2 regions of the Cytobacillus sp. C11.1 genome follow, and region 1 is predicted to be linked to the other one. Evidence: riboswitches for the same ligand, from Rfam matches in the RefSeq annotation. Region 1 holds a riboswitch; the other holds the start of a gene.
What was found. A riboswitch is a leader RNA that binds a small molecule or an ion and turns the genes downstream of it on or off. The one in region 1 is predicted to bind cyclic di-GMP.
Positions count from the first base shown of each region.

Region 2: it holds a riboswitch for cyclic di-GMP, as region 1 does, so the genes downstream of both, AC3ZVC_RS00595 (anti-repressor SinI family protein) here and AC3ZVC_RS05885 (hypothetical protein) in region 1, are expected to answer to the same signal.

Region 1 is NZ_CM176935.1:1,165,939-1,173,859, reverse strand. It holds gene AC3ZVC_RS05905 (N-acyl-D-amino-acid deacylase family protein) at 1-456, opposite strand, end outside; gene AC3ZVC_RS05900 (DUF3139 domain-containing protein) at 725-1,111, opposite strand; gene AC3ZVC_RS05895 (R2-like ligand-binding oxidase) at 1,403-2,284, opposite strand; gene AC3ZVC_RS05890 (S-layer homology domain-containing protein) at 2,443-4,689, opposite strand; gene AC3ZVC_RS05885 (hypothetical protein) at 4,868-5,107, opposite strand; cyclic di-GMP riboswitch class I at 5,201-5,285, opposite strand; gene AC3ZVC_RS05880 (polysaccharide deacetylase family protein) at 5,385-6,620, opposite strand; gene AC3ZVC_RS05875 (S-layer homology domain-containing protein) at 7,127-7,249, opposite strand; gene AC3ZVC_RS05870 (3D domain-containing protein) at 7,441-7,921, shown strand, end outside.
Region 2 is NZ_CM176935.1:115,698-123,618, reverse strand. It holds gene AC3ZVC_RS00620 (alanine/glycine:cation symporter family protein) at 1-773, shown strand, start outside; gene AC3ZVC_RS00615 (carbohydrate kinase) at 1,054-2,151, shown strand; gene AC3ZVC_RS00610 (pseudouridine-5'-phosphate glycosidase) at 2,167-3,081, shown strand; gene AC3ZVC_RS00605 (helix-turn-helix domain-containing protein) at 3,205-3,546, opposite strand; gene AC3ZVC_RS00600 (hypothetical protein) at 3,823-4,074, shown strand; cyclic di-GMP riboswitch class I at 4,273-4,363, shown strand; gene AC3ZVC_RS00595 (anti-repressor SinI family protein) at 4,393-4,542, shown strand; gene AC3ZVC_RS00590 (helix-turn-helix domain-containing protein) at 4,616-4,936, opposite strand; gene mnmH (tRNA 2-selenouridine(34) synthase MnmH) at 5,085-6,143, opposite strand; gene AC3ZVC_RS00580 (FAD-dependent monooxygenase) at 6,381-7,670, shown strand; gene AC3ZVC_RS00575 (class I SAM-dependent methyltransferase) at 7,730-7,921, shown strand, end outside.

The DNA of each region.
Region 1 (7,921 bases):
AATATAGCTTCCCACATTGATGGCCAGGCCCTTTTCTTCCAGCTCGGACATATAGGAAAGATCAACCGGGCCTCCTCCATCCGGACTTATCATTTCAGTCGTAACCCCTTGGGTTAATGAACTTTTTGCTGTAGTAAGCACGTCAGTATCGGCATGGCTGTGCATATCAATAAACCCTGGAGAAACAATTTTACCTGACACATTGATCTCACTTTTTCCACTTGCTCCGTCCAAGTTTCCAATCGATTGAATATACCCGTCGGTTATTCCAATATCAGCTTTATAGCGCTTGGAACCTGTACCGTCAATAATCGTGCCATCCTGAAGGATTAAATCAAATTCCTGTTTGGTTTTCTCCTTTGATTGGCCGGTTTGAGGGTACCCTACAAATAATATCCCCACAAACAAAACAACAGCCAACGTTAGAGACAGAATACTTTTGCTTAAACTTTTCACCTTTTAGCCTCCCTTATATTTGAATATCGACCGAAACTACCCTTTCCGCCTCCTCCTATCTCCAATATTTAACAAACTAACATTAACACAGTTTACTAATTTTTCTAATATTTCAGATAATAATTGATAGTAAATAACTAAGACCTTAAATTTCGGAACCCTAATATTTTCCTAATAGTCTAGTAAATAAGTCCAGGCTATTCTTACGAACCAATCTTAGAATTTCGCCAAATAAAAAAGGACTCCTCTCAGTCCTTTTCGTGGATTCTTAGTGCTCTTCAATATTTCCAATCTCATCTCCATTAAAGTCAACCCTTAATAAAGGATATTTAGCTTTTTTGTTTGCGAGATCCAATGACATATTTTTATAATCTCCGAAAACCCTCACTTCATTTTGTGATCTATCATAATAATATGTATATCTAATGCCTGGATCATCCTTAAAATAATAGTTTTTCTCCCATCTGCCCCGATGGTAACTAAAAGTGTCTAAATCCTCTTTACTCTCCGATAACGCTGCACCTTGAAGCTTTATTACTTTCGCTATCCTTTCATCGGCTAATATATGATAATGATAGAAATTAACCTTCAACAAAATGAAACAAACCAATAAAAACAGTAAAATGGCAATAATCGCTTTAAAAAGCTTAACCATTATCCTTCTCCTTAAAGTGTAATTTTACACTTTTAATTATATAACCTCCATCATTTTGGGTCAATATAAAATGAATGGTACCAGGTACCACCCGAATTTTGTCGAATTATGATTATTAATAGATGTATTCACTAATGCGTTGAAAGCTCGGTCAAGTGCCGCGTTTTATAGAAATAAAGACAGAGAATCTCTCTGCCTGTAGCTGTATGACAATCTATCATGATTAAATTATTCATCATCTATTTCTAGTTCCTTGTAAAGTCATCATCGTGTAATTGGAGATTGTCCTTTTTACGGATTTGAGTTTCCTCCGGATCGATAAATTTCATCGATTGTCTGTCCCTTTGCCCGCGCAAGAATCTCAATTCTTGCCATAAGCTGTTTTTCCGAGTATTTCTTTATTTCAGATCTGTATTCATTTACTTTTTCCCCATCCCCAACAAGTCCCTCTGCATTTAAAGAAATAGCAAGAGGCGCCAATTCCTCAAGCTTCTTAACCACCCTGTCAAACAGATGAGGATGTTCACAAATCAAGCGCTGAAGAAGATAGGTTCCATATGCAATATGCCTTGATTCATCTTTCTTTAAGTAGCCAATTCCCTCTAGAAGTCCAGGCATTTTACCGAGCATCTGCAGTCCATCGTAAAATGACTTATATCCGGTTTCAGCTAATACTCCTTCAGCAAACATATTGTACACTGTCGCTGCGTCAGCTATTGCCTCTGGGGTTTGATCATGCCATAGCCGCTCCATTGTTTCGGGGAGAATTTCATAAAATAATCTGCGATAGGATTCAGAATGCAGGTGGGAAAGATCGCCTTTTTCACCAATAGCATTTAACACCAGGCGAAAGAATTCAGTATGTTTAGCTTCATCGCTTAAAAAGGTAGTGAGGAACATCTCCTCTTCCAGCCTTCCTTCTCCCGCAACCACCCAAAGCAATGGGAGCAAGTCAATGGTAACCGCTTCTTCCCCACCCTGAAATTGCGCAAGAAGTTTTAGAATCCAGTCTTTTTGTTTACTAGATAATGTTTTCCAGTCTTTCTGGTCCTGTGAAAAATTGATATGCCGAGGATTCCAGCCGCCAAACTTTTTTGCCTTTTGATACAGCTGGTAAGGATATGAATCTTCCATTAAACTTTCCGAGCTAGTAGTTAAAAGTTTCTTTCTCAAGAATATTCCTCCTTAGAGTTATAATTACTACTTTATGCAAGGAGGAGTTCATCTGTATGGACAAGTTGATTACTAGTGTAAAAAAATATAAAGCACATAACCTTTTAAGAGGCCCTGACTGCAAAAAAACAAGGCAGAGAACCCCTCTGCCTTTTACCTTACTGCACATTATCCGATTTCATAATAAACGTTTTCCATACACCGGTTGTTGGTGACTGTTCTTCTCCCAGAACGACCAGGCTGCCTTTGTGGTTGAATAGGAAATAGCCTTCACCGCTCATGCTATAGGTTTTAATAAGCTCAAAGCTCTCATAATCATAGACATAAACACGGTCACCAATTGCCAGGTAAAATTTTGTCAGGTCCGTATTGAAAGAAACATCATAAAAAGGAGTGCCAAGATCGGTATAGAACTGCATATTAGCCGTCTTTAGCGGAGATGATCTGAAAATTGCTCCCGCACTATTGAATAGAAAGCGTCCATCCGGAGATATTTTCATATTTGGATTCAAGTCGTATTCTCCATGGTAAGGTGAATCATAGCTTGGTGAAATCATGCCATCCTGAATGGCAAATACTTCGGTATCCATTGGGCTCACAGTATTTGGATCGACTGCATATATTTGATTTTTGTTTGGATGCATATAGATTTCACTTTGCTCGTAGATCATCTGGGATGACACCTTTGTGCCGGTTTCCTTATCAAAGCTCATTAGATTGGTCCATTGGCCCGAACCGGATGAAACATAGAAATAGTGATCATCCGCCACAATATCGTAAGGATCTATATTAATATCAAAATACTTCTTAATCTGGAACGCAGCAGGATCAACGATCGCTACCGCACCCTCCTGGTCTTCTTCCCACCAATAGGAGCTGTGCTCCCCTTTTAACAGGGTGACATAAAGCTCGCCATTCGCATAAAAAATGCTTTCTGCCGGCAGACTGAACGGAAGTCTTTTAATGCTCTTCGTTTCATAGTTAACCGATATTAATGCGCCGCTTTCATTAATGCCATAAATAACAGGGAGCTCCGGATCATGTACCGCATCCAGGAACATATCAGACAGCGTTTGCTTCGTTCCCTGAATAGGCTCCAAATCAATCGGATCCGGACGGTTCTCATCTACCTCTTCCTCATCCCATTCTTCCTCATATGGCATATCCACAAAGCTTTCTACAGGAATCTGTTTAAAATCGACCGGCTTATAATCTGCTGTCATTTCATTGACGTAATCAGTAGAAACGGCAAAATTCAAGTCTTCATAGCCAAATGAATTAACACCCATGACAAAGCCCTTCATATTTAAAAGGGGACCGCCTGAGCTTCCGAAAGTGATTTCCGCTGTTGTCTGAATTACTTTTGATTGTCCCATTTCATCTTCAAAGACATGCTTCCCGGATACAATCCCTTCCGAAATCGTGTTCTGCAGGCCATATGGACTGCCGATCGCGACTGCCTTTTCCCCTTTTTTCACTGCACTAAAGCTGGCTAAAGGCAGGGAAGGATAACCGATTCGGTCTACTGGTTTTAAAATCGCGATATCCTGGTATTCATCGTATTCGACGACTCCCTCAAGCTCGATTTCGTCTCCATCTGCCGTTACCGCTATCGCGTATGATCCGCCAGCAATCACATGGAAGTTGGTCGCAACCAGCTGGTTGGCCACAATAAATCCACTGCCCTGGGAGACCAGTTCATCGAATTCATCATACAGCTCAACCATCACTACGCTTTGCTCATGCATCGCAATATCTTCAGTACTGCGTACAGGCGCCGTTGTCATGTTGAACGGCTTAAAATTCTCATTTAAAAAGCGCGCCATGAATGCAGCAAAATGGGCTCTTTTCATAATTTCATTCGGACGGAAGGTTCCATCTGTATAGCCTGCCGTAATACTGTGGGCAGCTATCGACTGAATGAACGGATAGGTCTTCGCGGAAGGACCTACATCCTTGAAGCCTGTATAATACGTGCCCATCAGATTATAGGCATTGACCAGGATGATTGCCATCTGGCCTCTTGTCAGCTTCCCATGGGGATCAAACGTCCCATCCCCTTTTCCGGAGATAATGCCAAGCTCTGTCGCTTTGGCAATTTCATCATACCCAGGGCTTCCCGGGACTACATCCGTAAAACCAGGATCTGGCGCGTCTCCAACCGGAACACCCAACTCCCTTAAAATCATTTGCACAGCCTGAATCCGTTTGATTGGATCATCTGGCCCAAAGTTTCCGTTTTTATAACCGCTAATGATCCCTCTTTCAGTTAAAAAGATAATCTCTTCACGGAAACTGGTCACATCAGGGAACAAAGTCGCCCCTTCTGCTTTATTGCTGTAAGACGGCACCGGAATGGACAACAAAAGAATTAAAGTTAAAACCACCTTAAAAGCCCGCTGCAAGTACGTTCCTCCTTAATATTTATCAAATAAATATTAATAGATTTTCAGAAAAAAAGCTTGTTGTAAAATATGGAAATCATTTCTTGTGAAACTAATATTAGTAAATTCATTGAAACCTTTGCCGTAGGCGGTTTGTTGGGGACAAAAAAAGATGGCAGCCCGTTGACTGCACATCTTTTTACACACATAATGCCTCAAATGTAGAGTTTTCCCGATACTGGTGATTTACCTTGTTATACGCACATTCCAAATTCTCCAGACATTCCTCCCGGAGCCTTTCATCACAAATAAAGTCGTGCAAAAGCTCTCCTTCAAGAATGGAGGCAATTGCCGACAGCTCCTTTTGATCCCTGTCCTCTGAAAGATACTGAATGATCTCTCTTTCAAAGTATTCCACTGAACCATAATACACCTTCAACTTAATCCCAGCTTTCTATAAAAATATGAGTTTAAAAGCCCGCCAAAGATTGGCGGACTCTTTCATTTGAATTAACAGGATCCGTTCCAATCAATTGGCAGCCCGACGATCGTAGCCTTCTGGCCTTAGACTCGCGGCTTTGCGTCCTTATCTTTCAATAAGTTTGCCTTTTTCAATATCTATTACTATAATCATAAAACTTTTGTCCTGCATTTTCAACAATATTCGATATTATTTAACAATTATCAGACATAAATACCTAGATAAAAAGTTTAGTTTAGTAAGTCCCTTCTATTTTTCTGATAAAATCTTCAAAAGTATGATAAGGCCCAATTCCCTGCCGTTTAAGTTTGTAGGGATGATCTCCAAGCAGCACATTGCCTGTCTCGGTTGTAAAGGCGAGGCGAATGCCAGCAGCTTTTGCGGCTTGAATCGTTGTTTCATTATATTGTCCCCACGGATAAGCCAGATATCTGATTCTTGCAGGATCCTCATAAACCTTTCCAATATGCTGCATGCCTTTTAAAAGGTCTGCTTCGATTTCCTCTTGGCCCCTGGACAGCAAATATGGAACCCTGCTATCACTCTCTCGTAAGTGCATCCCTTGCGTATGATGCTGAAAATCAAATATATCCATGGTCTCAAGCATCTCTTTATATCCCATATATTGCAGCGTCTGCGGATCCCATGGCTGCCCGAACGTCTTCGTTTTTCCGCCAATCACAAACGAAACTGCTTTTTGGCTGTTGGCTTTTAAAATGGGATAAGCATACTTCATCAAAGACGTATAATTATCATCAAACGTAATGACCGCCACCCTGCCTGTCAGGTTTTGTTCATGCTGCAAATATCGTTCCAGATCACCCAGAAGGATTGTTCTCCAGCCATTTTTCTTCAAATAATCCATTTGTAGCTGAAATTCTGATGATTTAATAACCATTGCATTCGATTTAAATGGAGTCTTCTCCGGCTCCTCCAGCATATGATGATACATTAATACAGGAACGCCAAGATCTTCGTATACATTCATCTTATGAATATACCCTGTCTGTCCGGCCACTTGAACGGTGTACCAGTCCCCTGCCTTTTTCAAGATGGGATAACGGATATTCTTATTGACGATCCCAATGCCCTTCTTTGCTTTATCCGTCCGGTCATAGATAACTGAAGCCGTTTTTGTGATGATAGCTTCATTGGAATTCTTCTGTATGACTTTTGATGGCTGGGCACTTTTGGTGACTGCTTTTAAGATTAAACTTTTCTTAACCGTTCCCGCACCATTCCCAAACGGAATATAGTAATTGCTTTCATCTTCATTGAGAACCTGATAGGTTTTTCCTTTTAATAGAGTTCCTATTGCTACCTGCCTGCCATCAATCAGATCGTAAACAGTTGCATTTTCCTGGGCCACACCCCAGAATCCCTTTTCCTCGGCAGATACCCCTTTTGCAAATACCATTAATAAAAAAGCAATACATATCAATAACCTAATCTTCCATCTAAATCCTTCCACTAGTTTTCTCCTTTAATTAACTTATTTTCCATTTAATAGGACTATTTTATTATACAAGATTTTGTCGAATTTAGATAAAAAGAACCTATTTTGGAAAATAAGAAAACCCTCCCGATCTCAGAGAGAGTTTTCTTTAACAAATTTACTAACTTAAAAACCCATTGGGTTAGGTGCAAATAACCAGGATGAGGCAAAATCTCCCATGAAGTCCAAAAGCAGGATTACGCCGGATTTATAGGAACTTAGACTGTATCCGTATGACCAACATAGTGGAAAATCTGTAAATAAAATAATTAGTATGAACTATCGACGCCATTTGACAAGCAATGTTATAAATAAAGTACGGTAAGGCTTTGGTTGGTAAACCATTATGGGTTACCAAGACCAACCATCGCCCTAAGGCATCGGCCCTGGAAAAGCCGGTGCCTTTGAATATAAAAATAAACATTTGTATATGAAAAGCCCTTCTCGTTTGAGAAGGGCTTTTTTAGGTAAATCTTTCGTCATTATTTAATTTTAAATTCTTCTCCTAGCGACCTTGCCATAAAAGCTGAGAAGTCGGAGCGGATTAACTGCCGGTCAGGCTTGAAGGTCCCATCCGGATAACCAGTTGTGATTCTGGCAGCCAGGATTTTTTAATATAAACATATGAGCTTCTTTCAGTTACATCAAAACCTCTAATTACCAAAACGAACCTCTATTATTACAAAACTATGAAATAACATATTATTTCTGTAATAAAAATAGAGTAATTCTGAAACCTGGCTGTCATCTTCCACTGTTAATATAATCCTATGAAGGAAACATAAAGGAGAATACAATGCTAAAGAAAATATTATTAACTGCAAGCACTGCTGCTTTTCTATTATTTGGATTTTCTGACGCCACCTTCGCCGCTGGAAATACTACCTACGAGGTTAAAAAAGGCGATACTCTCTGGTCTATCTCTAAAAAGAACAACGTTACCGTCAATCAAATTAAATCATGGAATAAATTAAAATCAGATACAATTAGACCTAAGCAGGTTCTAAAAGTTAAAGCACCTGCTAAAACAACAACAACCACTACTACTAAAAAAGCAACTGCTGCAAAATCAGCAAGCTATAAAGAAATCACGGTTCAAGCGACAGCTTATACTGCCAGCTGTGCAGGCTGCAGCGGCATTACCTATACAGGAATCAACCTTAAGAAAAACCCATATATTAAAGTTATTTCAGTGGATCCGAACGTCATTCCACTTGGATCAAAGGTTTATGTGCCAGGCTATGGTGAAGCCATTGCCGCTGATAAAGGATCAGCTG
Region 2 (7,921 bases), 1.1 Mb from region 1:
TCGGAAAAGTCACAGAGATTGTTGTTCCATTCATGGCTTTCATTTATGTAGGCAGTGCCCTAATTATATTATTTATGAATCTTGGCAAGCTTCCTGAAGTGTTGGAATTAATCTTCACTTATGCGTTCCAGCCAATGTCTGCAATCGGTGGATTTGCCGGGGCTGCTATTGGTGAAATCATTCGCTGGGGATTTGCTCGAGGATTATATTCCAATGAGGCAGGACTTGGAACCGCACCGATCGCCCACGCTGCAGCTACAACGGACCATCCGGTAAGGCAGGGCTTTTGGGCAATTGTTGGAATCGTCGTTGATACACTGATTGTGTGTACAGCAACTGCCTTTGTCGTGTTATCGTCAGGCGTTTGGACAAGGGAAGGAGCAATGGAAGATCCTTCAGCCTTGACAGCAGCAGCTTTCACACAATATTTCGGTGCATTTGGTGGAATACTGGTTGCGATTTCTTTAATATTCTTTGTTATCTCAACCATTATTGTAGTTGTCTTTTATGGCTCGAAAATGGCCGAGTTCCTTTTTGGCTCTTTTGCCGGAAAAGCCATCAAAGTGGTTTACATTGGTGCCATTGTTCTCGGTTCAGTTGGAGCGGCGAAAACCATCTGGCAATTCCTTGATCTGGCTCTTGCTATGATTCTGATACCGAACATCCTAGCTGTCCTGCTTCTAAGCAAAGAAGTCAAGCAGCTGAAAGACGAATTCTTCACATCTGAACAATATTATTTAAAAGATATTAAAAAAGATGATCATGCAGCGTAATAAATGGTCTTCCGCCTAATGGCGGGAGGCTTTTTTATTTGATTGGGCACGACGGCTGTTTCAAATTGCAGACCTGACAAAAAAAGCTGAAAACTAGCTAATCAAGAAAGGTGCAAGAAAATTTAGCGAACAATCCTATAATTTTGCAAACCTTGTGTACAGGCGAATAAAAATGTTGCGTCACTGGTTTATAGAATTATTTGAAAAATAACACTTGTTTTTCATATTAACAAAAGTTTATAATATAAACAAAAGTTTATTACGACAGGGCTGATTAATTATGAACGAAAAAGAGTCATTGATTTTGCAGCTTATTAAAGAGGATCCTTTTATCGCACAGAATGATCTAGCTGAAAAGACCAAGCTTTCCAGATCTGCTGTAGCCGGATATATTTCTTCACTTACAAAGCAGGGAAAGATTTTGGGCAGAGCCTATGTCCTTCCTGAGAAAAAAGAAGTGCTTTGTATTGGCGGTTCCAATATTGACAGAAAGATTCAGGTGACGGGGCAGCTTCAGTATGGAACTTCAAATCCCGCTGAAAGCTCGCAATCCTGTGGAGGAGTGTCCCGCAATATTGCTGAGAACCTTGGCAGGCTGGGCTGTGATGTTGGCCTGATGACAGTTGTTGGTGATGACCCTGATGGGGAATGGCTGCTCGAGTATACAAAGGCTTTTGTTGATATCACACCTTCTCTGTCCTTGTCAGGGCTTACCACTGGGACTTACACGGCAGTGTTAGACCAAGAAGGGGAAATGGCCGTGGCTCTTGCAGATATGTCTATTTATGAAAGCGTCAACACGGAGTTTGTAGAGAGAAAGTGGGGATACCTTGCATCTTCCGAAATGGTCATACTTGATACGAATTTCCCTCCACCCGTTCTAAAGCAGATTATTTCCAGATGTGATGAAGAGAGCATACCTCTTTGCATCACGCCTGTATCTGCTCCGAAAATAAAAAATCTGCCGAAGAACCTGAATGGTGTTACCTGGCTGATTGCTAACAAAAACGAGGCAGAGGCCTTGGCAGGGATGGAAATCAGCAGTGAGGGAGACTTTTTTAAAGCGGCAGAAAAAATGATGAAAAAAGGGGCGGAAAAAATTGTCATTACCCGGGGTGATAAAGGGCTGATTTATTTTACAAACAAAGGAGAGGCGGGCGTATTGCTACCTCCAAAGGTGAAAATTGCCGATGTGACAGGTGCTGGAGATTCACTTGTAGCAGGAATTATTTTTGCTCATATGAAGGGTTTGAATACCGAGGATGCCTGTAAAATTGGCATTGCCTGCTCAATGCTAGCGCTGCAATCACTTGAAACCGTTAATCCAAACCTTAATAATACACGCTTACAGGAAACCTTCAAACAATATTTTAACTAAGGAGATTGTGACATCATGTTAGAAAATTGGCTCGAGTACTCAGAAGAAGTTTTGAAAGCAAAGAAAGAAAATAAACCGGTTGTTGCATTGGAATCAACGATTATTTCACATGGTATGCCATACCCGCAGAACGTTCAGACAGCAAAAGAGGTCGAAGAAATTATTCGTAAAAATGGAGCGGTGCCTGCAACCATTGCGATTTTAAATGGGAAAATCAAAATCGGTTTATCTGATGAAGAGCTGGAGTTTCTGGCCCAAAGCAAGGATGTAGAAAAGGCAAGCAGACGTGACCTGCCATTTTTGGTGGCGAAAAAGAGAAATGGTGCAACAACTGTAGCAGCTACGATGATCTGCGCACAGCTGGCAGGGATTGAAGTCTTCGTGACAGGCGGAATTGGCGGGGTACACCGCGAGGCAGAAACCACCATGGACATTTCAGCAGATCTTAAGGAACTGGCTCAAACTAATGTTGCTGTTGTCTGTGCAGGGGCAAAATCCATCCTGGATATTGGATTAACCCTTGAATACTTGGAAACGCATGGCGTCCCGGTTGTTGGATTTGAAACAGATGTTTTGCCGGCATTCTATACACGCACGAGTCCTTTTAACGTAAATTACCGTGTAGACAGTGCGGAGGAAGCGGCAGAAATGATCCGTACCAAATGGAAACTTGGCCTAAAAGGCGGCGTTGTCCTTGCAAACCCGATTCCTGAGAAAGATGCGATGGAAGAGGCATTTATTACAAGTGTTATTGAAACAGCTTTAAAAGAAGCGAAGGAAAACAATATCGCTGGTAAAAAAGTAACACCGTTTCTATTAGGTAAGGTAAAAGAATTAACAGAAGGTACGAGTCTGACTGCCAATATTGCATTGGTAAAGAATAATGCGGAGGTTGGCTCTAAAATTGCCGTCAGCCTGAATAATAAATAAGAAAGAGAAGCCAGGCTTTATCTGCTAATGATAGGCTTGGCTTTTTCATTTAAGCAACATAAGCCGCCCGTTCTGTTTAAAAGATAGAGGAGGACGCTGCGGGTACGTCATAAATTAAAGCAATCATCCTTTCCCTTCATTCATTTTCTTGAACTTAATAAACTCTAAATAATAGGAAAAGTCTGCCTTCGTAATCCCCTGCCGTATAGCCTCCCTTACTAGGCTGACCCATTCCTCATCCAGGGATGTTAGATCGGCTATCATATCTTTATTTTCTTCCAATAAATCCTCAAGATTGGCATCAAGCGTTTTTGCTATTCTTGATAGTACCTGCAAAGAGGGATTCTTTTGGATGCCTCTTTCAATGTAGCTTAAATAAGACTTGGATACCTCGGCTTTTTCGGAGAGTTCATTAATAGAATACCCTCTTTTGATCCTCAAATTTTTAATGCGTCTACCTACCATAGGCATAATGCTCCTTATAAAAAAATATATATATATATTCATTATAACGAACATTTCGTTCAATAAAAAGTAAGGAATAGTGAGATAAACGAAGGTATTTAGAGTAATAGAACAAAAAGTGTTCTTTTTAGAGAAAAAACAGCCATTTTTAGAATTTTGCAAAATAGATAATATGAACTATACTCAGATTACCTGTTCGTTATAAAGGACTAGTATTTCATTTCTGTTTTAATTTTAGCTTAAATATTCTGAACGGAGGTTTTTAGGTGGTGCTCTATGTATCAAAAGAACTGTGATAAATGCGATAGCCCATCCTTCAGCAGCAGTGAAATTGGGCATTGGCACTGTCCTTGCTGCGGAAATGATTTAACTGAAAATGATTTTTTGGATGCCATGACGATGGAGCCGATCCATGTCATTTACAGAAAGAATAAGCCATTAAAAAATTCATTTAAGCAAATTAATGAAAATTTTAAAAAAAGGATTGGACTTTCTTACTATACAAAAAAAGAATTCGACTATATGTAACATCTTTTTATTAGAAGTGGCAAAGTCTTGAAAAACTCATTTAATATTTAGGCCAGTGCACCTAGTATTTAAAAAGAATATGTCGAATTATAAGTTAATTAAATATTTTAAAAAAGGCAGGATGCTGACATATTATGACAACATTATCAATATCATGATAGTAGAATACATTTATTAGGAAAAAGATAAGTAAAAAGGTACAGAAAAAGGCAAACTCATTGAAAGGTGAGGACGCAAAGTCACAGGTCTAAGGTATTAGGGGAAATACTAGGATGGCTGGATTGCCTGGAATACGATAGTATTTTGGGGGGAATAGTTGTGGCGGCAATAGGTTTAAAAATGGATGGAATTGATATGGAATGGATGCAGCTGATCTTGGAAGCAAAAAACTTAGGCCTTGAAAAAGAGGAAATCCGTGAATTTCTACATAAAAATGAAGTGAAGGAAGTTTTAACTAAGGCCCGGTAAAACCAAATTTTATAGGTGATGGTAAAGGGTTTTTTATAAATAGAGCCTGAAAAATTTCAGGCTCTATAAATTTTTATTTCTGTTCGCTTCTCCACTTATTAAAATCCAAAAACTCGCGGAATTGCTCTTTGGAAACACCGGATTCCATCGCTTCCTTTACGATTTTCATCCATTCTGTGTCGAGCTCGTCCTTGTTTATTTGCTCATGGATTAAATGGTCAACTGGGACATTCAAAACGGCCGCAATTTTTTCAAGGAATTGAATGGATGGGTTTGTCTGCAGGTTGCGTTCTAAAGAGCTTAGGTAAGACTTGGCCACACCAGCCTGTTCAGCAAGCTCTGATAAAGACATTCTTTTTTCCTGGCGAAGTTTTTTAACACGATCACCGATCATTGTATCTCACACACCTTATTATTGTATGTAATATGATTATAGCAGAATTCACAGAAAGGTTCCATATAAAGAACGATTTGTTCAATGTTATTATCATACCACAGCAATAACCAAATTATATAGATAGTTTTATAATAAATGCTCCACGTCACAGGACGGGAGCATTTTGTGTTTCAATGATTTTGATGACTTTTTCAGCTGCTGCTTCAACATCATCAGCGTTAACATGATGGAACTGCCCTTCATAGTCATGCTGCTTAAAGGCATAGCGGGGGTCATAATAGTGTTCCAATAATAGCTTAATGAACAGTGGGTAGTTTTCTTTTTCAACAGCTCCATCAAGCTGGGCACGAATATCATGATCCTTGAGTCTTTTTTTTATAAATATAAGGCTTTCGCTTACTTTAGGCTTGAACCATTCTTCCTTTTGATAGGGCTCAACATAATCCCTGAGAATACGCTGAACACGGGACTCCATACCTGCATACATATCGATGTGAATACCTGTTTTCTTCGTATCCAGCAGTTCATCTGGCTGAACGACCTTGCCGATTCGCTTGCTCTCTGCTTCCATAATGATATATGGAGACCCCTTAACCTCTGAAAGTGCTTGATACAGCAGCGCATCAAAGGTTTTTTGGCTGCTGCCCTCACCCATTCCAAACGAGCCGAAAATCGAGCCTCGGTGTCCCGCCATTTCTTCAAGGTCTATAACAGGATAACCTCTCTCGTTTAATACCTTCAGTACATCCGTTTTTCCCACGCCAGTCATGCCGTGCAAAACAACTGATTGATCTGGAATTAACTCAGCTGTGTTTTCAAGAATATATTGCCTGTAGGCTCTGTATCCCCCAACTAAACGAGGGAAAGACACGCCTGCATAGGTTAAAAAGGTGGCTACAGATTTACTGCGCATGCCGCCGCGCCAGCAGTAGATAACAGGCTGGTAGCCCTCATTTTTCAGGTCCCGAATTTTCCCGAGCATGGATGGGATTTTGGGTGAAACCATTTCCATCGCTCTCCATTTAGCAGCATCAGAGCCCTCTTTTTTATAAAGAGTACCAATTTCCACGCGTTCTTCATTGGTGAAAAGCGGTACATTCACAGCTCCTGGAATGCTGCACTCCTCAAATTCAATTGGAGACCTTACATCAACCGGAACTGCCTTATCCATTTGAATATATTGTTCTACAGTTATTTCTCTCATAGAAATGCCTCCAAATTAAATGCTATATAGATTGTCCTTGATGGATCAAAGATTATTTCGTATGTCTCTATTTTATCTATTAAATAGGAATTTGAAAATAAAGGTGCCTTCCCTAATCATACTCCTTTTTTCGTTAGAACGGTTTATAAAAATTTTCCAAACACTGTAATATCAGCATATCCATTGGTTTTGCTTTTTAAAAAGGAGGATAAATAAAGGGCAAAGGTGGTGCGAAGTATGTCCTTGAATACCGAGGTAGCTGTTGTCGGAGGAGGGATTGGAGGATTGACGCTCGGGCTGAAGCTTGCCAGGTCGAAGATAGATGTAATGGTAATTGAAAAGCTTGAAGAGCCATCTTCCATTTACAAAGGAGAGCTCCTGCAGCCGAAGAGCCTGCAAATTTTCGAGAAGCTTCATGTTCTGAAAGAGATTCAATGTAATGGTTATTCTTTTTCCAGGATTGCCTTTGAGGAAGGAAAAAATGAGTTTTTTATGGACTATGGAATACTGCCGGGAGACTATGATTATGCCGTTATGATCGAACATGAAAAGCTGAAGAGAATTCTCCTCAGCCAGGCACTGCAGTATCCGAACTTTCAGTACTTATCCGGCGCTTTCGGAAAAGGCTATTGTGATGGGCGTTTAATAGTAGAGAGGAAGAATAGGAAGGAAAGGCTCTCTGTAATGGCTGATTTCTACGTCGGTGCAGAAGGCAGGAACTCTATTACCAGAAAAGAAATGAATAGCAAAATTAAAAAAATAGATTATAACCATCATTTTTTGACTGTCACTTTTCCAAGGCCTCAATCGCTGGATGAAGGAAAAATCATTTCAAAAGATGAACGGTTCCTTGGTTTATTTCCGCTGCCCAAAGCTAAGGTCAGGTCTGTCTACCTGATTCCAAAGGGGAGTTATAAGGAGTTTCACGCAAAGGGGATAGACCATTTTCATCAAAACTATCTGGAGCTTTTTCCGGACTTGAAGGGGTACGTAACGAGGCTAAAGGATTGGAGTGATATTCAGCTAATGATTCCGACAGCTTTTTATGCTGATAAATATGTGAATGGCAGGTACGCAATATTGGGTGATGCCGCCCATACGGTTCATCCAATGGCCGGCGAGGGGATGAATATGGCCATCCAGGATGCTGATATCCTTGGGGAATTGTATGAAAGTATGTATTCAACCGGGAGAATTTCACCCGGCAGGCTGAAGTGGTATGAAAAAGTCCGAAAGCCGCGGGCTGAAAAAATGATCAGCCTCAGCCACTTATCCGCTTTGGTTTACTCCTATTCCAACCGATTCATTACTGGAATTCGCCGGAAAGGATTGAAGCAAATTGAAAGGGACAAGACACTTCAATTTAAACAAATGCTGAATGTCTCCGGGCTTGGGTACTGGTCCGAATCGGCATTGGACCGTTTTGTACAGGCGGGAGTGCTGCCTGCAAGAAATAGAGGCCTTTCCTCGAATGCAAAAAGGAATTACTTTTACACAGATAAAGACGACTATCCTTGGAAAAGCTGAAAGAAGGTTGGACAAAGATGATAAAGGAATATGTACGTTTACTCAAAGCAAGGAATTGGATGAAAAAAAACCAGCCGTTTCTGTATAGCTGGCATGCTTATGTAGGCTTCGAGCTTGACCTTTTTTCACAGTTCAGGAAATGGAGGACAGTTAAAGAAGTGGCATCAAGCAGGAATCTGCAGGAAGAGCTGCTTTTAAGATGGGTGGAGGTGGGACTGGCCATCCGCCATTTAAAAAAGAAAGGGAAGGAT